3 regions of the Rhodopseudomonas parapalustris genome follow, and region 1 is predicted to be linked to each of the others. Evidence: predicted binding sites of a transcription regulator. Region 1 holds the regulator's gene; each other region holds the start of a gene.
What was found. The regulator LexA, encoded in region 1, represses DNA repair genes until DNA is damaged. The targets are predictions, from matches to a motif close to TGTTCNNNNTGTGTTCNG.
Positions count from the first base shown of each region.

Region 2: recA (recombinase RecA) is a predicted target of LexA. The motif match lies at 4,313-4,330, and genes of this name have one in related genera.
Region 3: M9H71_RS17355 (ribonuclease T2 family protein) is a predicted target of LexA. The motif match lies at 2,743-2,760, and genes of this name have one in related genera.

Region 1 covers NZ_JAMKBZ010000036.1:1,442-8,031, reverse strand. The annotation lists gene M9H71_RS22350 (glutamine--tRNA ligase/YqeY domain fusion protein) at 1-450, shown strand, start outside; gene M9H71_RS22345 (ComEC/Rec2 family competence protein) at 551-2,821, shown strand; gene lexA (transcriptional repressor LexA) at 2,855-3,565, opposite strand; gene M9H71_RS22335 (molybdopterin molybdotransferase MoeA) at 3,742-4,953, opposite strand; gene M9H71_RS22330 (hypothetical protein) at 5,148-5,498, shown strand; gene M9H71_RS22325 (acyl-CoA thioesterase) at 5,514-5,993, opposite strand; gene M9H71_RS22320 (HAD family hydrolase) at 6,024-6,590, opposite strand, start outside.
Region 2 covers NZ_JAMKBZ010000028.1:36,053-42,642, forward strand. The annotation lists gene gcvP (aminomethyl-transferring glycine dehydrogenase) at 1-2,739, shown strand, start outside; gene recA (recombinase RecA) at 3,135-4,226, opposite strand; gene M9H71_RS20170 (hypothetical protein) at 4,625-4,894, opposite strand; gene M9H71_RS20175 (hypothetical protein) at 4,906-5,742, shown strand; gene M9H71_RS20180 (hypothetical protein) at 5,974-6,258, shown strand; gene M9H71_RS20185 (hypothetical protein) at 6,286-6,590, shown strand, end outside.
Region 3 covers NZ_JAMKBZ010000020.1:53,968-60,557, reverse strand. The annotation lists gene M9H71_RS17370 (RES family NAD+ phosphorylase) at 1-350, shown strand, start outside; gene M9H71_RS17365 (sugar O-acetyltransferase) at 358-915, opposite strand; gene M9H71_RS17360 (bifunctional riboflavin kinase/FAD synthetase) at 912-1,880, opposite strand; gene M9H71_RS17355 (ribonuclease T2 family protein) at 2,005-2,697, opposite strand; gene M9H71_RS17350 (hypothetical protein) at 2,802-3,263, opposite strand; gene M9H71_RS17345 (hypothetical protein) at 3,431-3,721, shown strand; gene M9H71_RS17340 (DUF3617 domain-containing protein) at 3,736-4,275, shown strand; gene M9H71_RS17335 (DUF2946 family protein) at 4,399-4,791, shown strand; gene M9H71_RS17330 (TonB-dependent receptor domain-containing protein) at 4,908-6,590, shown strand, end outside.

The sequences.
Region 1 (6,590 bases):
GGCAACGAAGTGCGATTGCGCTACGCCTATTTCATCAAGTGCCGCGAGGTGATCAAGAACGACGCGGGCGAGATCGTCGAGCTACGCTGCACCTACGATCCGGCAACCCGCGGCGGCAACGCGCCCGACGGTCGCAAGGTCAAGGCGACGATGCACTGGCTGCCGGCGGCGCAGTCGGTCAAGGCCGAGATCCGGATCTACAACCAGTTGTTCGCCAACCCGGCACCGAGCGCGGCGACCTTCGCCGACGATCTCAATCCGCAGTCGCTCGAAGTGCTGACCGGCGCCCGGATCGAACCGGAGACGGCGGCGAGCAATTCGGCCGAGCCGCTGCAGTTCGAGCGTCAGGGCTACTTCGTCCGCGATCGCGACTCGACGCCGGACAAGCCGGTGTTCAATCGCACCATCGGGCTCCGGGATACCTTCGCCAAGGAAGTGGCGAAGGGCTGACGCCCGATCGAGCCTGATCTCCGACGGTGCGGCGCTGGCGATTGCCGGTGCCGCTGATCTGTTCCACTGTTCGCCCGGCGGCGAAGGTGGGGGCGCGGCCTTGCAGCGGCGCGATCGAACCAAGGCACGGACATGGCCGGTCGGCGCCTCGGCCGGCACCGGCGCGCTGTTGGCGTGGGGGCTGACGGCGTGGACTGCGCTGACCGATCGGCTGCGCGTGTGGGCGCGGGCCGAAGCCGGGCCGGGGCGGCTGTTGCCATGGACGCCGGTCGCGTTCGGTGCCGGCATCGCACTGTATTTTGCGGCCGATCACGAGCCGGTCGCCTGGGTCGCCGCTGCGACCGCGGTCGGATTCGCGATCGGGACCTTTCTGCTTCGCCGCACCCGCGCTTTCGCGCCGCTGCTGCTGATCGCGGCGGCGGTGGCGGGCTTTGCCACCGCGACGCTGAAGGCGTCACGGGTTGCGCATCCGGTACTGATCACGCCGGTGTACGCCGCCAAGCTGAGCGGCTTCGTCGAAGTTCGCGAAGAGCGCGAGCGCACCGACCGCTTCGTACTGCGTGTCACCCAGATGCAGGCGGCACGCGCCCCGCCACAGCTCGAGCGGGTGCGACTGTCGGTGAAGAAGGGTAAGGCGCCTGCGGTCGGCAGCTTCGTGACGCTGAAGGCGCGGCTGCAGCCGCCGCTACAGCCGCTGCAGCCGGGCGGCTACGACTTCGCCCGCGATCTGTATTTCCAGGGTATCGCCGCGTCCGGCTTCGTGCTCGGCACGATCACTGTCGAAGCGCCGGCGCAAAGCGGAGGCTGGCGGCTGCGCTATGCCGCCGCGATGCAGGGCTTGCGCGACGCCATCGACGCGCGGATCAGAGCCGCGCTCGACGGCGATACCCGCGCCATCGCCACCGCACTGCTCACCGGCAAGCGCGATGCGATCTCGACACCGGTCAACGATGCGATGTTCGTCTCCGGACTGGGCCATGTGCTGTCGATCTCCGGTTATCACATGGCGGTGGTGGCGGGCGTGGTGTTCTTTGCGCTGCGCGCGCTACTGGCGCTGATCCCGGCGCTCACGGTGACGTTTCCGATCAAGAAGGTCGCGGCTGCCGCAGCGCTCGCGGCCGCTGCGTTCTATCTGTTGCTATCCGGCGCCGAAGTCGCGACCCAGCGCAGCTTTCTGATGACCGCGGTCGTGTTGATCGCGGTGATGGTCGATCGCCGCGCCATCACCTTCCGGACCCTGGCGCTGGCGGCGCTGATCGTGCTGGCGATTGCGCCCGAAGCGCTGGTGCATCCCAGTTTTCAGATGTCGTTTGCCGCCACGCTCGGTCTGGTCGCATTGGTGCAGATCGGGATGCCGGCGCTGTTCGCAGCAGACGACAGCTCGGTGGCGTCGCGGGTGGCGCTGTGGGGCGGGCGGGAGATCGCGCTGCTGACACTCGCTTCGCTGGTCGCAGGCCTCGCGACCATGCCCTACGCCGCCTATCACTTCCACCGCATCACGCCCTACGGCGTGCTCAGCAATCTGGCGGCGATGCCGGTGGTCTCAGCGATCGTGATGCCGGCGGGGCTGCTCGGTCTCGTCGCGATCCCGTTTGGACTCGACGCGCCGTTCTGGCGGATCATGGAATTCGGCATCGACTGGATGACCCTGGTGGCGCAATGGGTGGCGGCGCTGCCCGGCGCGGTCGGCCGCGTCACCGCATTCGGCCCCGGACCGCTGCTACTGGCCACGCTCGCGCTGGTCACGGTTGGTTTGCTGCGCACGCCGCTGCGTTGGAGCGGGGCGCTCGGCCTGATCGGCGCGATCGTCTGGGCGGCGCTGACGCTGCAGCCGGAGGTACTGGTCGCCGGCGACGGCAGGCAGGTCGCGGTGCGCGGCGCCGACGGTCGGCTCCGGCTGATGCAGAGCGGCGCCGATGCGTTCCGGCTCAAGCAATGGCTTGCCGCAGACGCCGATTCCCGCACGCCGGATGATGCCTCGCTTCGCGTCGGTGTGTCCTGCGATGCAGATGGCTGCGTCACGCCGCTCGCGGACGGGCGGCTGGTGGCGCTGTCGCTGCGGCCCGATGGATTGGCCGACGATTGCGCTCGCGCGGCGCTGGTCGTCACCGCGGCGCAGCCGCCGCCGGACTGTGCGGCGCAGGTGCTCGGCGACGATGATCTGCGAACGGGTGGAACGCTGGCGCTGCGACGAAGTGGCGACGCGCCGGCCGTGTTTGTAATCGAGGCAGCCCGGCCCAGGGGGCACAGCCGGCCATGGGCCGAAGCGGCAGCGGACGCGCAGGGCAGGCCGGCCTCGATCAGACGGCCCGCACCGGCAGCATCCGAGGATGCCACTCCGGCGCCGCAGGATCGGACGGGCGACGATTGAGAGTGATGCTCGTTGGAGACCGAACCGCCTGGCTCAGTATTTGCGGTACAGCCCGATCAGCTTGCCCTGAATGCGGACGCGATTGGGCGGCAGGATCCGCACTTCATACGCGGCGTTGGCTGGCTCCAGCGCGATCGAGGCGCCGCGGCGGCGGAACCGCTTCAGCGTGGCTTCCTCTTCGTCGATCAGCGCCACGACGATGTCACCGGTGCTGGCGACGTCGTTCCTCTGGATCAACGCCATGTCGCCGTCGAGGATACCGGCCTCGACCATCGAGTCACCGCGTACTTCGAGCGCGTAATGTTCGCCGCTGCCGAGCATGTCGGCCGGCACGCTGATGGTGTGACTGCGGCTCTGCAGCGCTTCGATCGGCGTACCGGCGGCGATCCGGCCCATCACCGGAACCGCGACGCTGCCGCGATTATGATCGTCTTCGGCCGGCTCCGGGCTCGGCGGCCGAACCTTGCCGAGATTGCCTTCAATCACGCTCGGGGTGAAGCCGCGGCGACCGCCGCTGGGCATGCCGCTGGTATCGGGGAGTTTGATGACTTCGATGGCCCGGGCGCGGTTCGGCAATCGCCGGATGAAGCCGCGCTCCTCCAGTGCCGTAATCAGGCGGTGAATGCCCGACTTCGAGCGCAGATCGAGCGCATCCTTCATCTCGTCGAACGACGGCGGAACCCCGGCTTCCTTCAGCCGCTCGTTGATGAATTTCAACAGCTCAAACTGCTTGCGCGTCAGCATCGGCGATTTCCCATTCGGCGACGACCGGCCGGTTCGAGGTGCGTCTCGGTTCGGACGACGAGTCTGCGTAACAGCCTCATTATCGCCGAATCTCGAAAACAAATCATGAACGGACACTATATGTTCGGGGTGTGTTCCGCAACCTGTTAATCGAACGCCAGGAATTTCACGGGTCGTTATAGCGGGAGCTTAAGGATGACGCAGGGGGAGCCGGCCTGCGCGGGCAGCGCGAATGCCGGACGGACGATCAGCGCCTCGGCCGCCGCGAGCCGTGCCAGCAGCGAGGAGTCCTGGCTGTCGACCGGAGTGGCGACCTGCCGGCCGGCGTCGTCGCGTGCCAGATGGGCCCGTAGATAGTCCTCGCGGGTGTCGTTGGCGGCGAGGTCGGCACCGAGCAGAGCCGACTCGCGGATGTGCGTCGGCTGGCTCATGCCACTGAGCGCGCGGATCAGCGGCACCATGAACAGCACCGCACAGACGTAGGACGACACCGGGTTGCCCGGCAGGCCGATCACCCGCATCGCGCCGAGATGGCCGTGCATCATCGGCTTGCCCGGGCGCATCGCGATTTTCCAGAACGCGATCCGGGTGCCTTCGGCCTCCAGCGCGTCCTTGACCAGATCGTGGTCGCCGGCCGAGGCGCCGCCGGTGGTGACCAGCAAATCGACTCCGAGATCGCGGGCCTGCCGGATCGCCGCCCGGGTCGCTTCGAGCGTATCGGCGGCGATCCCGAGGTTGATCACCTCTGCGCCCTCGGCCTGCGCCAAGGCGCGCAGCGCGTAGCCGTTGGAATAGACGATCTGGCCGGGGGCGGGCGCCGTTCCCGGCATCACCAGCTCGTCGCCGGTGGCCAGCAGCGCCAGCCGCGGCCGACGGTGCACCGGCAGCGCGGCGTGGTTCATGCCGGCGGCAAGAGCAAGGTCGCGGTCGTTGAGCCGGTGGCCCTGATGCAGCAGCACCTGGCCTTCGCGAAAGTCGACCCCTGCGGGGCGGATGTGGCGGCCGAGTCGGACGGCTTCGTTGACCGTGACGTGGTCGCCGTTGCGCAACGTGTCTTCCTGGATCACCACCGCATCGGCGCCCTCGGGGACGACGCCACCGGTGAAGATCCGCAGCGCTTCGCCCGCGCCGATGCCGACCGTGGCAGGGCGGCCGGCGGCGATCTCGCCGATCACCCGCAGCGTCGCCGGCGGCGCCGCGACATCGGCGGCGCGCACGGCGTAGCCGTCCATCGCCGACATCGGCTGCGGCGGCTGGGTGCGGAGCGCGGCGAGGTCGCGCGCCAGCACGCGGCGGTGGGCATCCTCGAGCGCGACCATCTCGATGTCGAGCCCGCGCGCGCCGGCCAGCACCGCGGCGAGCGCTTCGTCGACCGGCATCAAAGCCATCGGGCTCCTCCCTTGCAGGCGAATGAGAATCGAACCGTCCCGATCCGGCTTTAGGTGGCGCGCCGCGACCACGCAAGGCCGCAGCGCCATCGCGGCGCCCCGCGACCTGCCGCCGCGTCGTTCGAAATCATTATTGTCGAACCGTCGCGTCCGCCTGTACCACGTTCCCGGCATCGAGCGGACGGAGCGGGCAGATGGAAGACTTTCCGAAATGGTTCCTGCGGATCATGGTCGTGGTCGGCATCATCGCGTTCGGCTCGGTGTATTGGATGCGCCACGACTGGAGCAAAGGCTGGGCGCCGTCGTTCAACGCCGACGATTACGGCCCGCCGAGCGCGTCCGCGCCTGGAGCCGCTGCACCCGCGGCGCCCCCCGCAGCTTCGACACCGGCGACCACGCCGGCTGCGGCTCCGAGCGAAGCCGCGCGGCCCGCTGCTGCGCCGAGTGGGCAAGCCGGCCGCGCCTATGTGCCGTGCCAGCCGATCGGCCGCACCGCCAAGGGCGAGCTGGTGTATTCGATGGATTGCCGCAACCCGCCGCAGTAACGCGGCGCACCGACGTCAGGCGGACGGCGATGCGTCGTCCGCCTTGATCATCACCGGCAGATAGACGCTCGAGAACTCCGGCGGCAGGCGACGGGGCCGGCCGCTGCTGAGCTCGATGCAGACGAGTTGCCAGCGTCCGCGCATGATGGTGGCGCCGTCGCGCAGCCGGATGAGCTGGAAGCGCCGTTCCATCACCAGCTTGCCGTCGCTGCCATAGATCCAGGTTCCGAGCAGCAGCTCGTCGCCCAAGTGACTCGGCAGCAGGTAGTCGTATTCGCCGCGGCGGATCGCCATCGCTCGGTCGATCCGCTGCCAGTCGGCGAGCGACAGGCCGAGCGCTTCGGAATGCGCCCAGCCGACGCTGTCGCACCAGCGCACATAGACCGAGTTGTTGGTGTGATTGAGACCGTCGATATCGGTCGCCGCCGGCGTCATCGGCAGCGTGAACGGCGCGGGATGATCCCAGGCGAGATCGGCGGCAGCGGTGGTCATCATCACGTCTCGTCGGTCGTTGGTTTCGCGCGCTTACAGCCCAAGCTGATCGAGCGTGCGGGCGACGTCGTCACTGGAATGCACTTGCACTGCGTGCAGTCCGCGCTCGCGCGCTGCTTCGACGTTTTCCGCCAAATCGTCGAAGAACACAATGCGCTGCGGCGCGATGCCAATCGCCTTGACGACGTAATCGTAGGTCTCGCCGTTCGGCTTGCGCATTCCGATCCGCGACGACAGAAACATTTCGCGGAAGTGCACCAGCAGCGTGGCGTAGTGCTGAGAGAAATGAGCGATGTGCGCATCGTTGGTGTTGGACAGCGCGTATAGCGGCAGCTGCTTGGCGGCGCGGTCGAGCAACGGCGCGATGCCGGGCATCTCGCCGATGAAGATCGCATTCCAGCCTTCGCGCAGCTGCGCGTCGCTCAGCGTCAGTCCGAGCGCGGTCCTTACCGCGGCGAAGAACTCGGCGTCAGTGACGTGGCCGGTCTCGTAGCGATGGAAGGTGTCATCCTGCGCGAGCGTCGCCATCAGCGCGTGTGGATCGCTGCCGAGCTCGACGGCCCAGGCCTTCAACGTGCGACGGAGATCGTAGTCGATCAC
Region 2 (6,590 bases), on a different contig from region 1:
CTCGGTGCGCCGCTGACCGAGAGCGAGGCGCTGGCGCATATGGCCGAACTCGGCGCACAGAACCAAGTGTTCACCTCGCTGATCGGCCAAGGCTATTACGGCACCATTCTGCCGACCGTGATCCAGCGCAATATTCTGGAGAATCCCGCCTGGTACACGGCCTATACGCCGTACCAGCCCGAGATCAGCCAGGGCCGGCTGGAAGCGCTCTTCAACTTCCAGACCATGATCTGCGACCTCACCGGGCTCGACGTCGCCAACGCCTCGCTGCTCGACGAAGGCACCGCGGCAGCCGAGGCAATGGCGCTCGCAGAACGCGCCGCCGCGAAGAGCGCCAGAGCATTTTTTGTCGATGCCGACACCCATCCGCAGACCATCGCGGTACTGCGCACCCGTGCCGAGCCGCTCGGCTGGCGGATCATCGTCGGCGATCCGGAAACCGAGCTGGAAGGCGCCGACGTGTTCGGCGCGCTGCTGCAATATCCCGGTTCGTCGGGCGCCTTGCGCGATCCGCGCGCGGTGATCGCGACGCTGCGCCAGAAGGGCGCGCTGGCGGTGGTCGCCGCCGACCTGCTCGCCCTGACGCTGATCACTCCGCCCGGCGAGCTCGGCGCCGACATCGCAATCGGCTCGGCGCAGCGGTTCGGCGTGCCGATGGGCTATGGCGGTCCGCACGCAGGCTATATGGCGGTGCGCGACGGCCTCAAGCGCAGCCTGCCCGGCCGCATCGTCGGGCTGTCGATCGACAGCCACGGCCAGCCGGCCTACCGGCTGGCGCTGCAGACCCGCGAGCAGCACATCCGCCGCGAAAAGGCGACCTCCAACATCTGCACCGCGCAGGTGCTGCTGGCGGTGATCAACGCGATGTACGCGGTGTATCACGGCCCCGACGGGCTCGCGGCGATCGCTCGCCGCGCCCACCGGCGCACCGCGGTGCTGGCCGCCGGCCTGCGCCAACTCGGCTTTGCCCCGAGCCACGCCACGTACTTCGATACGCTGACCATCGAAGTCGGCGACCGCCGCGACGCCATCGTGGCGCGCGCCGAGGCCGAAAAGATCAACCTGCGGATCAACGCGTCCTCGCTCGGCATCTCGCTCGACGAGACCACCACGCCGGCCGTTGTCGAGGCGCTTTGGCGGGCGTTTGGCGGATCGCTCGACTACGCCGCGATCGAGCAGGAGGCAGGCGATGCGCTCGGCTCCGTTCTGCCGGGTGCGCTGAAGCGGACCAGCGACTACCTGACCCAAGCCGCGTTCCAGGACTATCGCTCGGAAACCGAGCTGCTGCGCTACATGCGCAAGCTGTCCGACCGCGATCTGGCGCTCGACCGCGCCATGATCCCGCTCGGCTCCTGCACCATGAAGCTGAATGCCACCACCGAAATGATGCCGCTGACCTGGCCCGAATTCGGCAGCCTGCATCCGTTCGTGCCGAAGGCGCAGGCCGCCGGCTATCATACCCTGTTCGCCCGGCTCGAAACCTGGCTGGCCGAAATCACCGGCTATGACGCGGTGTCGCTGCAGCCGAACTCCGGCGCCCAGGGCGAATATGCCGGGTTGCTCGCGATCCGCGGCTATCATCTGTCGCGCGGCGAGCCGCATCGCAGGATCTGCCTGATCCCGTCCTCGGCGCACGGCACCAATCCGGCCTCCGCCGCGATGGCCGGCATGGACGTGGTGGTGATCGGCTGCGACGTCCATGGCGACGTCGACGTCGGCGATCTGCGCGCCAAGGCGGAAGCGAATTCCACCAATCTAGCGGCGATGATGATCACCTATCCGTCGACCCACGGCGTGTTCGAGGAGCACATCCGCGAGATTTGCGACATCGTCCATGCCCATGGCGGTCAGGTCTATCTCGATGGCGCCAACCTGAATGCGCAGGTCGGCCTCGCCCGGCCCGGCAGTTACGGCGCCGACGTCAGCCACCTCAATCTGCACAAGACGTTCTGCATTCCGCACGGCGGCGGTGGTCCCGGCATGGGGCCGATCGGCGTCAAGGCGCATCTGGCGCCGTTCCTGCCCGGCCATCCCGCCGAGGGCGAGCCGCTGAACGGCGGCCTGCACGGCGGCGGCACGGTGTCGGCAGCGCCGTGGGGATCGGCTTCGATCCTGACGATCTCCTACATCTACATTCTGATGATGGGCGCGGCCGGCTTGAAGCGCGCCACCGAGATCGCGATCCTCAACGCCAACTACATCGCAGCAAGGTTGCATCCGCATTTCCCGGTGCTGTATCGCAACGCCCGCGGCCGGGTCGCGCACGAGTGCATCATCGACCCGCGGCCGCTGAAGACCACGACCGGGGTCACCGTCGACGACATCGCCAAACGGTTGATCGACTACGGCTTCCACGCACCGACGATGAGCTTCCCGGTGCCGGGCACGCTGATGATCGAACCGACGGAATCGGAATCCAAGGCCGAGATCGACCGGTTCTGCGATGCCATGATCGCGATCCGCCGCGAGATCGCGCAAGTGGAAGACGGGCGCTACAAGATCGAGCAATCGCCGCTGCGCCACGCCCCGCACACCGCGCACGACGTCACCAGCGCGGAGTGGACCCGGCCCTATCCGCGCACCGAAGGCTGCTTCCCGGCGCCGAACTCCCGCACCGACAAATACTGGAGCCCGGTCGGCCGCGTCGACAACGTCTATGGCGACCGCAACCTGATCTGCTCGTGCCCGCCGGTCGAAGACTACGCGCTGGCGGCCGACTACGCGCGCGCCGCGGAGTAGTAAGATCGGTCTTTGAAGAGGCGGCCTTGCCACGCTGAAGACGTCATCGCCGGGCTCGACCCGGCGATCTATCCTCTTCGCAACTTGCCTCGGTTCAGCGCGCTGCGCCCGCGATGGATGCGCGGGCCTTCGCGGCGCCGGAGCGGCTACGGCCGCTCAGGCGGGTCGAGCCCGCGCATGACGTCTGTTTGAGAGCAGCGCTTCAGCACAGCATCTTCAGTCTCGAGCGGCAATCAAGCCGTCCCAAAACGAATGCGGCGAGCACTGCAGAGGCCCCGGTAACAGGGGACCGCAACGCTCGCCGTATTGAAATCTGTCAGCCGCTGTCCGTATGGACGGCTCGTCTCTCGTGCGCGACGCGGCCGGTGCATCCGGCCGCGTGCGATCGGTCGATCTCAATCCTCGACCGGCTCCTCGCCGTCGGCGTCACGCTCCGGCGAGCCGGCGAGGATCTGCTCGGCGATCAGCCCCGAGTTCTGACGAATCGCCGCCTCGATCTTGGCGGTCATGTCCGGGTTGGCCTTGAGGAACGCCTTGGCGTTCTCGCGGCCCTGACCGAGCCGCTGGCTGTCGTGCGAGAACCAGGCTCCGGACTTCTCGACGATGCCGGCCTTGACGCCGAGATCGAGGATCTCGCCCATCTTCGACACGCCCTCGCCGTACATGATGTCGAACTCGACCTGCTTGAATGGCGGCGCCAGCTTGTTCTTCACCACCTTGACGCGGGTCTGGTTGCCGACCACCTCGTCGCGCTCCTTGATCTGGCCGATGCGGCGGATGTCGAGGCGGACGGAAGCGTAGAATTTCAGCGCGTTGCCGCCGGTGGTGGTCTCCGGCGAGCCGTACATCACGCCGATCTTCATCCGGATCTGGTTGATGAAGATCACCATGGTGTTCGACTTGTTGATCGAGGCAGTCAGCTTGCGCAGCGCCTGACTCATCAGACGGGCCTGCAGACCGGGCAGCGCGTCGCCCATTTCGCCTTCGAGCTCGGCGCGCGGCACCAGCGCCGCGACCGAGTCGACGATCAGCACGTCGATCGCGCCGGACCGCACCAGCGTGTCGGCGATCTCCAGCGCCTGCTCGCCGTGATCGGGCTGCGAGATCAACAGGTCATCGACGGCGACGCCGAGCTTGCGGGCATAGACCGGGTCGAGCGCGTGTTCGGCGTCGATGAAGGCGCAGATGCCGCCCTTCTTCTGGGCCTCGGCGACGCAATGCAGCGCCAGCGTGGTCTTGCCCGAGGATTCCGGGCCGTAGATCTCGATCACCCGCCCCTTCGGCAGTCCGCCGACGCCGAGCGCGATGTCCAGCCCGAGCGACCCCGACGAGATCGTCTCGATGTCCATCGAGCGATCGTTCTTGCCGAGCTTCATCACCGAGCCCTTGCCGAACTGACGCTCGATCTGAGACAGCGCGGCGGAGAGCGCCTTGGATTTGTCCATTGAGGAACCTTCGACGATACGCAATGCAGTGGGGGCAGCCATCAACGTGCTCCTTATGAACGGGATTCGGCAACTGGACAAACGGCGCCGGCCTCAGCCAACAGAAACAACGTACCCCATTTGTTCTCTGTTCGCAATATGTTCCTTTCCGGGTGCTGCCCGGATTTGACCATGAGTGTCCTAAGTTGAATTTGGAGGTGGTGGAGGCGAAATCGTTTTTTGTCGGCGCGTGCAGCAATTGTTTGTCGTTTTAAATGGATAAGTGCTTAATTCCGCTATCGTTTCTGCTTTACCAAAGACCGGACCCAAAATGAGGCCAAAATGTGTCCGACAAGGATTGAACGAAAGGGCGGTAACCGATTGAAGTAGCGTTCGAATCTCACGTCTAGATTCGTAAACTGCGCGCTCGCACGGCTCCGCCGTGATGCTGATTGGTCAACCTATTGGTCAACCTGCAGATCCGCGTTTTCGGCGGGGTCCTCTTCAAGTGGGTCAGAGAGAGTGCTTTCCGAGATGATGTCGTAGCGGCTCCTGATCATTGCCGTCAGAAACCGGGCCGCTTTGTGCACGCGCTCTTCGTCGAAATCCTCAGCGGCCCGAACCGTCATCTCGAAATCGTCGCTCAATTCGACCGCGTTCAATAGAGGAGCCGCAACGTCGATCAACGCTTCCTTCAACGCGTGATAGTCCAGGTCGAAACGTTGCGACACCGGATAGTCCGGTGGGCAAGCCGCAGCTTCGCAGATTTTCAAATAGACCCCCAACGGCATCCTGCTGCTCTTCGATAGGTAGTTCTGAAGAGAGCGATAACCGGATCAACCGGAAGACACAACAAGTCGGCCGCCCGACAGCACCCTTCCCCGGCGACTTCGATCTGTTCGCCCGGCTCGCCGACATGCGGGTGCAGGAATACAACGAAGCGCCGCAGCGCGGGAAGCTCAAAGGCCGCTCGCCGAACGAAGTCTATCAGGCGCACATCGACGATGGCTTCACCATCGCCAAGGTCGATCGCGCATCGCTGATCATCGCCTTTTCGAAGCGAGACGTGGCATCGGTCGGCAAGTTCGGCATCCGCGTCAACGGTCAGTGGTGGACGTGCGACGAGCTGCACTACCGATCCGGCGAGAAGATCGGCATTCTTAAAGGGCGCTTTCACGACTGGCCGGCGGTGCCGCTGTTCGACCTCGACAACGAGCGGGCGATCATCGGCTACGCCAAGCCGAACGTGGCGATCGACGGCACCGATCCCGCCAACGCGCGAGAGCAGAAGCGGCGGGAACGTCTCTTCAACTCCCGCACGCGCGAGCTGAAACAAGCGGCTCCGCCCGCCGATCCGATCGCCGACACCATCGCCGCCGCTGCCATGCTCGCGCCGGCTCCCGAGGCGCCAGTATCCGGCACCATCGTGCCGAACCAGCAAGCCGCCGAGATCGTCGCGGCGATGCTGGAAGCGCCCGAAGATCGCGAAGCCCGCCGCGTTCAGAGGGTTCAGAGCAAGATCAAAGCCGATCTGGCGATCACCGAAAAATTCAGCCGAATCCTATCTAGGAGCAAGTAATGATCCATCTGCCGTTCATCGAAACGTCAACCAGCAAATTGATACACCAGCGCCTCAATATCGCACTCAAGACTCGTGAAAACGTCGCACTCACCGGAGCGGCTGGCGTCGGCAAGACTGTAGCGCTTCGGGAATATGTCGCCAACTGCGCATACGGAGGGGCTCATTTCTTTCCCGTAAGAGTTCGCGAAGCTGTTCGAGCTGCGGAATGTGCTGGTCGGCGAAGGCTGGTTGAACACGGCCCGCAAGGGCCAGGCGCCGGTCTTGGAACAGGTGTGGGGGCCGCACTGCGCATTTCTGCATCTCGCCACCGGGGCGAAGACCGAAAATTCGGTGACGTTCGGCTACACCGCCCGGCTCGGCACTCGGCGGTCCGGCAGCTATCAAGACCCGTCTATCGGTATCGACGGCGCCGAGATCGTCCGCGTCGCCGAGCAAGCGAAAGAGCTGATCATCGCGCCCGACGTCGGTTACTTCATCGAAAACATCGTCGCCGAAACCGACGAAACCCCGTAGTCGCCCGCCGAAAGGATCGACTGATCCATGCCTCCCCCGCGCTTCCCTGGTGTTCTCGGCGAGATCGCCGAAGTGGCCGGCGAAGAGGCGGCGCTGAAACTCGGCGCCGCCTATGGCGGCACGCGGGTTAGTTTTCCAGCGCGAATCAAGTCCGATGATCATTGGCTTGTAACGTGTGTCGGACGCCCGGCCGCAGAAGCGATCTGCGATTACTTCCGGCAAGGTAGCTGCCGCGGCATATTTCATGGCGTCTATCTACTCGTTCCTCGCGGCAGCGATACCAAGATCGCATTGCACACCCAGATCATCAAACTCAGAGAGAGCGGCCTATC
Region 3 (6,590 bases), on a different contig from region 1:
ATCTGGCCGATCATCCGTCGAGCGCGGTGCTGGAAATGCTCGTCCACATGGATCGCGAGTTTCTACCGCAGACCTACCAACTGCTCCGCATCGCGATCCCGAGCTCGGTCGAAACGGATGTCATCACGTCTGACGAGCTGCCTTTGGATTGGGCCGATCAGCTCGAAGTGAGTCGCCGGGTCGGCGACAATTGGCTCGATCACGGGTCGCGCCCGTTGCTCCGGGTGCCCTCAGTCATCGTGCCGCAGGCCGTCAACTACCTGCTCAATCCGGCTCACCCCGACGCGGCAGACATCACGATCGCGGAGATTATCCGTGCCCCGTTCGATCTGCGACTGATCGGCGAATAGAGCTGTTTCAGCCCTTCCCCAGCGGCCTGGCCGGATTGCCGCCGACGATGACGTGGGGTTCGACGTCGCGGGTGACCACGCTGCCGGCACCGATCACGGCGCCGTCGCCGATGCTGATGCCGGGCAGGATGATGGCACCGCCGCCGATCCAGACGTCGGCCCCGATCGTCACCGGGCGGCCGAATTCCAGGCCCTCGCGGCGGGTGGCGGCGTCGCGCGGGTGATCGGCAGCATAGATCTGCACGGCCGGACCGATCTGGGTGCGGTCGCCGATCCGGACCGGCATGATGTCCAGGATCACACAGTTGAAATTCAGGAAGACATTGTCGCCGAGGAAGATGTTGTAGCCGCAGTCGCAGAAGAACGGCGGCCGCACCACCGCGCTTTTGCCGACGTGGCCGAAATGCTCCGACAGCAGCGCATGGCGCTCCGCAGCAGGCTGCGCGCCGGACGCGTTGTAGCGGACGATCCAGGCCTTGTTGGCGGCCTCGTCGGCGGCGAGCTCCGGGCTGCCGGGGCGATACAGTTCGCCCGCCAGCATCTTCTCCTTCTCGGTCCGGCTCATCGCAGCGTTCCGAGCTTCGGGAAGGCGCCGTGGTCGGCGGCGAGCGCGGCCCGGGCGCGGGACGAGTCGTCGTCCATCTGCCGGATCAGCGCCTCGATGCTCTCGAACTTCTCCTCGTCGCGGATGAAGGCAATGAAGGCGATGTCGAGCGTCTCGCCGTACAGCGGTTCATTGAAATCGAACACGAACACTTCGAGCAGCGGCGCACCGTTGTCGAAGGTCGGGCGGCGGCCGAAATTCGCCACCGCGTCGTAGTGTTTTCCGCCGCGACCGACCCGCACCGCATAGATGCCGTGCTTCAGGCTGCACTCTGGATCGAGCCGGATATTGGCGGTCGGATAGCCGAGGTCGCGGCCACGCTTGTCGCCATGGATCACCTGTCCGGTGACGAACCACGGCCCGCCGAGCATTTCGGTGGCGGCGGCGATGTGGCCTTCCTCCAGGCTTTTGCGGATCGCGCTCGACGACACCGGATGGTCGCCGAAATCGACATGCGGCTGTACGTCGACCTCGATGCCGAGCGACGGCGCCTCGGCCACCAGCATCGACGGCGAGCCGCCGCGGCCCTTGCCGAAGTGGAAATCATACCCGATCGCGATGCCCTGCACCCCGAGCCGGCCGATCAGCTCGTGCTGGATGAAGTCGTGCGCCGTGGTCGCGGCACGGCGCGCGTCGAAGCTCAGGATCACCGCGCCGTCGAGCCCGGTGCCGGCGAGCAGCCGCAGCTTGGCGGTCTCGTCGGTGAGGCGGAATTGCGGGACGTCGGGGCTGAAGAACTTGCGTGGATGCGGCTCGAACGTCACTGCCAGGGCCGGCGCCTTCTTGATCCGCGCCATGTCGAGGCAGGCGCCGATCACGGCGCGATGGCCGCGGTGGACGCCGTCGAAATTGCCCATCGCCACCACCGCGCCTTTCGGGATCGCGGCCGTCGGCGTGTCGTCGCGGATTACGGCAAAGCCTGTCATTTCGGATTCAGTTCATCGCTTTCAGGAGGGACCCGGACCGTGACGCGGAGGCGCGCACGGTGTCAAGCCGTTGCGCGACCAAGGCCGACGTTCCGAAAAAGGCCCCGAAGCAGGGAGCCGCCCCTCAGCCACCGCGCAGCGGCGGCACTTCGAGCCGGTCACGGCGGCAGGCGCGGCGGTCGATCTCCTGGCAGGCCCGGAACTGCAGATCCTTGCTCATGCAGATCCGCACTTCGCTGACCCGCTTGCGATCGCACATCACCGCAATCGCCGCATTCGACAGCCCCGGATTGACCTTGATGAAGGCGTCCTCGACCTCGTCGGGGGTGACGGTGCGCGGCTCCTTGGCGTCGATGAACTCCGGCGGAATCCGCACCGCGGCGCGAGCCTTGCGGATCTGCTCGAAATAGCCGCGCTGCGACAGCCCCGCGCAGGTGCCGTGCTTGTCCCACTCGTTGTAGATCAGCCCTGGCGCCGGCATCAGATCGAGCATCGAATCGACGATGCGGCGATCGAGCCGCGGCGCCGGGCGCTCGCAATATTCCGGAAAGCCGCGCTCGTATTGCGGCCACAGCCCGTGCACCACGAAGGCGAACGGCCGGCCGCCACACTGCAACTGCTGGGAGCGGCCGGTAAGGCCTCGCTCGGAGGCCTGCGCGCAATAAGACGGCGACCACGACAGCGCCAGCACGTAGAAGTCGAACTCGCCGGGCGCGTTCTGGCGATGGTCCTGCGCCTTCGCAGTGGCGGCAAACAGAGCCGCGATTGCCGCGCAGGCGGCGATCAGCGACCGTCGTCGACGAACAAATCCAAGCATGTGACAAGGCCCTGCTGCTGGAATGCGAAAAGCCTACCAGGGCTCAGGAACGTTTCAAGAACCTCTAAGGTCGATGACGCCGCGGCGTGGCAGCGTCACCCGGCTCAGGGCTTTGCAGCCTTACAGGCCGGATTGAAAGCCCAGTCGCGATCGAGCCCGACAACGCAGAATTCGACGCCATCGGTGAAGCCGGCCAGACCGCCATCCTCGACGATCGAGAAATACACCGGCCGCGTGGTGTGATCGTTCAGCACAACCTCGCCGGCGCAATAGCGGCGCGGAATGTTGTCGCTCTGCCAGGGCCGGAACGCGATGTCGCGAATCTTGCCGTAGGCGGTGATCCGCAGCTCCGAATTCCAGAAGGTGCCTTCCTTCTCGGCGAACTGGTGGGTGATCGACGGCAGCGCCGCTTCGCACGGCGGCAGATTTCCGTCGTAACGCGGGCCGGACAGCCAGAAGTTCATCTCGAGCGGGTTGGCCGCCTGCGCGACTGGCGCCAGCGCAAACAGGCCGAGCAGAACCGCGACCGCGGCGATGGGCGTCTTCAACGTCGAAATGAATCGCATGGGTCATCCACCGGAATTCGATGCGGCGGACGGTGCCGCGAAGCCATGCCGAGGTCAAGTGCGGCGCGGCCACACCTTCCGCACAACCCGATGCGGAACAGCCGCGCGTTCTTTTCATTCTCGCAGGGGCGTTCTAGACTCGAATGCAACGACATGAGGAGATTGCGATGCGATTGATGGGGGCCGCGGGCTGGGCCATTCTGGGTGCGGTGCTGGCGAGCACGGCGGCACGCGCCGACTACGTCCCGCCGTTCACGGGCAATGATACCGGCGGCATCATCTCCACCAATCTGATCGGCCACGCCGACATCCGCGCGATGGCGATCGACCACTGCGCCCGCTACGGCAAGGTGGTGAAACTGCTCGGCGTTCAGGCCAATTACGGCGGTTACGTCTCGTTCGCCTGCCGCTGGGTGCCGTATGGCGCCGACCAGCGCCCGCTGCGTACCAAATACTGAGCGGAGCCGCTGCGATGAGCCGTAGCCGTCTCGCTCGTATCTGGCTGCTTCCGCTGCTGCTCGCCGTGCCGGCGACGGCGGCGCAGGCGATCGACCTGCCGACCCGCAAGCCGGGACTGTGGGAACTGAAGATGCAGGGCTCGGGCTCCGCCGGGCAAAGCGTCGCGATGCAGCACTGCACCGACGAGACCACCGACAAGAAGATGACCGCCGCGGTGCAGCCGATGGCGACCGATGCCTGCTCGAAGCCGGCGATCCAGAAGACCGCGACCGGCTACGTCAACGATACGGTGTGCAAGATCGCCGGGATGACGACGACCTCGCACGCCGAGATCACCGGCGACTTCAATTCGGCCTACACCGTCAAGGTGACCTCGCACAACGAGAACCCGCTGCCCGGCGTTCCCAAGGAGACCGCCACGACGCTGCAAGCGAAATGGCTTGGCCCCTGCAAGGACGGCCAGAAGCCGGGCGACATCGTGATGCCCGGCGGCATCAAGATGAACGTCGACGACATGGACAAGCTGAAGGCGCTGTTGCCGAAGTCGAAGTGACGGCCGCCAACGCTGGCGCAAAAGTCACACCCGACGACCTTCGTCGGTACCTCCGTTGACAGCGGAGGCCGTTGCCGCAATGTTACATTGTAACGTTGCACGGCAGGGGACGACGCCGGCACCGTGAGAGGCTGGGGCGGCATGGACTGGGTGCGGGCGAACATCCGATGGGGAGCACGGCTGGCGCTGATCGCGCTGGCTCTGCAATTCGCCCTGTCGTTCGGCCATGTCCACAGCCTGGAGCGGACGGCAGCGGCGCTCACCGAGCTCGCCGCAACCGAGATCGCCGTCGCCAACGGCCCGGCCGAGCCGGATTCCGATCATCATCCCGGCGCCGCCGACCTCTGCGCGATCTGCGCGGTGGTATCGATGGCGAGCACCGCGCTGGCCGCAACGCCCCCGGCGCTGCCGCCGCAACAGGCCCATACCTTCCACTTCCGCCTCGCCGTGCTCGACGATGCCGAGCCGTCGCCGCCGCCCGGCGCGTTTCAGCCGCGCGCGCCCCCTTTGTCCTGACCGCCGATCTCCTGTGAACATCGCGCCGAGCCGATCTGCGGCGCGTGGACCAACGTGATCGATCTGCATCGCCGCAGATCCCGGCTCCGCTGCGAGCCGGCAGTCAGGACAGAACCATGTCATCTCGCCTCAAGACCGGGCTGCTGCTCGGCACCGCAACGCTCGCCGCGTGCAGCGCCGGCGCCCCAAGCGCACGCGCGCAAACCGCTTTGCCCGAAGTCACCGTCACCGCGCCGAGCCCGATTCAGCGCCGCCATCACACCGAGGCCAAGCCGCGCCCGGCGCCTCGCGTCGCCACCACGACCCGTCAGCGCGGCGCTGCCCCGGTGGAGACGCCCCCGGTGGCGCAAGTCGCCCCGGCACCGCTGCCCGGCACCCTGCCGATCGTCACCGACCAGTTCGCCACCGTCACGGTGGTGCCGAACGAGGAGATCCGCCGCAGCGGCGGCGGCACGCTCGGCGACCTGCTCGGCAACAAGCCCGGCATCAGCGCGTCTCAATACGCGCCCGGCGGCGCCAGCCGGCCGATCATCCGCGGCCTCGATGTCAACCGCGTCAGCATCGTCGAGAACGGCATCGGCAGCAACGGCGCCTCCGACCTCGGCGAAGACCACTTCGTGCCGGTCGATCCGCTGTCCACCAATCAGATCGAAGTGATCCGCGGCCCGGCGACGCTGCGCTACGGCTCGACCGCGATCGGCGGCGTGGTCAGCGCCACCAACAACCGGATTCCCGACGCACTGCCGCCCTGCGCGCAGCCGTTCCAGAGCTACGGCCTGCCGGCCAAGGCGCCGACCCTGATCGGCGGCGCCGGCTGCATGAACGGCGAAGTGCGCAGCGCCGTGAGCTCGGTCGATCGCGGCGTCGAAGGCGCGGTGCTGCTCGATGCCGGCGGCAACAACGTCGCGGTCCATGCCGACGTCTATGGCCGCAACGCCGGCGACTACAACGTGCCGAGCTATCCCTATGCGGCACCGGGCATGCCGTTCAACGGCCGCCAGCCCAACTCGGCCGCGACTGCGGCGGGCGCTTCGGTCGGCGGTTCGTATCTGTTCGACGGCGGCTTCATCGGCGCGTCGATCACCCAGAACAACTCGATCTATCGCATTCCCGGTGTCGAGGGGTCGCAGGTCGGCACCCGGATCGACGCCAAGCAGACCAAGTTCAGCGCCAAGGGCGAATATCGCCCGGATGCGGCGGCGATCGACGCGATCCGGTTCTGGGTCGGCGCCACCGACTACAAGCACAACGAGGTCGGTCAGGCGACGGCCGGCGATCCGACCACCGATGGCGTCCGCCAGACCTTCACCAATCGCGAGCAGGAAGGTCGGCTCGAGGTGCAACTGGCGCCGTTCAATGCCGGCTTCGCGGCGGTCACCACCGCGGTCGGCGTGCAGGCCGGACATCAGGAACTGACCGCACCGAGCCCCGACGATCCGGGCAGCCCGCTGAACGGCCTGTTCGATCCGAACAAGAACACCAAAGTGGCCGGCTACGTGTTCAACGAGCTGCAGTTCACCAACACCACCAAGGCGCAGGTCGCCGGCCGCATCGAGCACGTCGAACTGTCCGGCTCCACGCCGGCGTTCGTGCCCGAGATCTTCGACCTCAATGCCGACCCGAACGCGATCGGTCCGGCAACGCAGCGTAATCTGTCGTTCACCCCGAAGAGCCTGAGCCTCGGCCTGATTCAGGCACTGCCGTGGGGCCTGTCCGCCAGCATCACCGGGCAGTACACCGAGCGCGCCCCGAAGCCGGCCGAGCTGTTCTCGCGCGGCGGCCACGACGCCACCGCGACC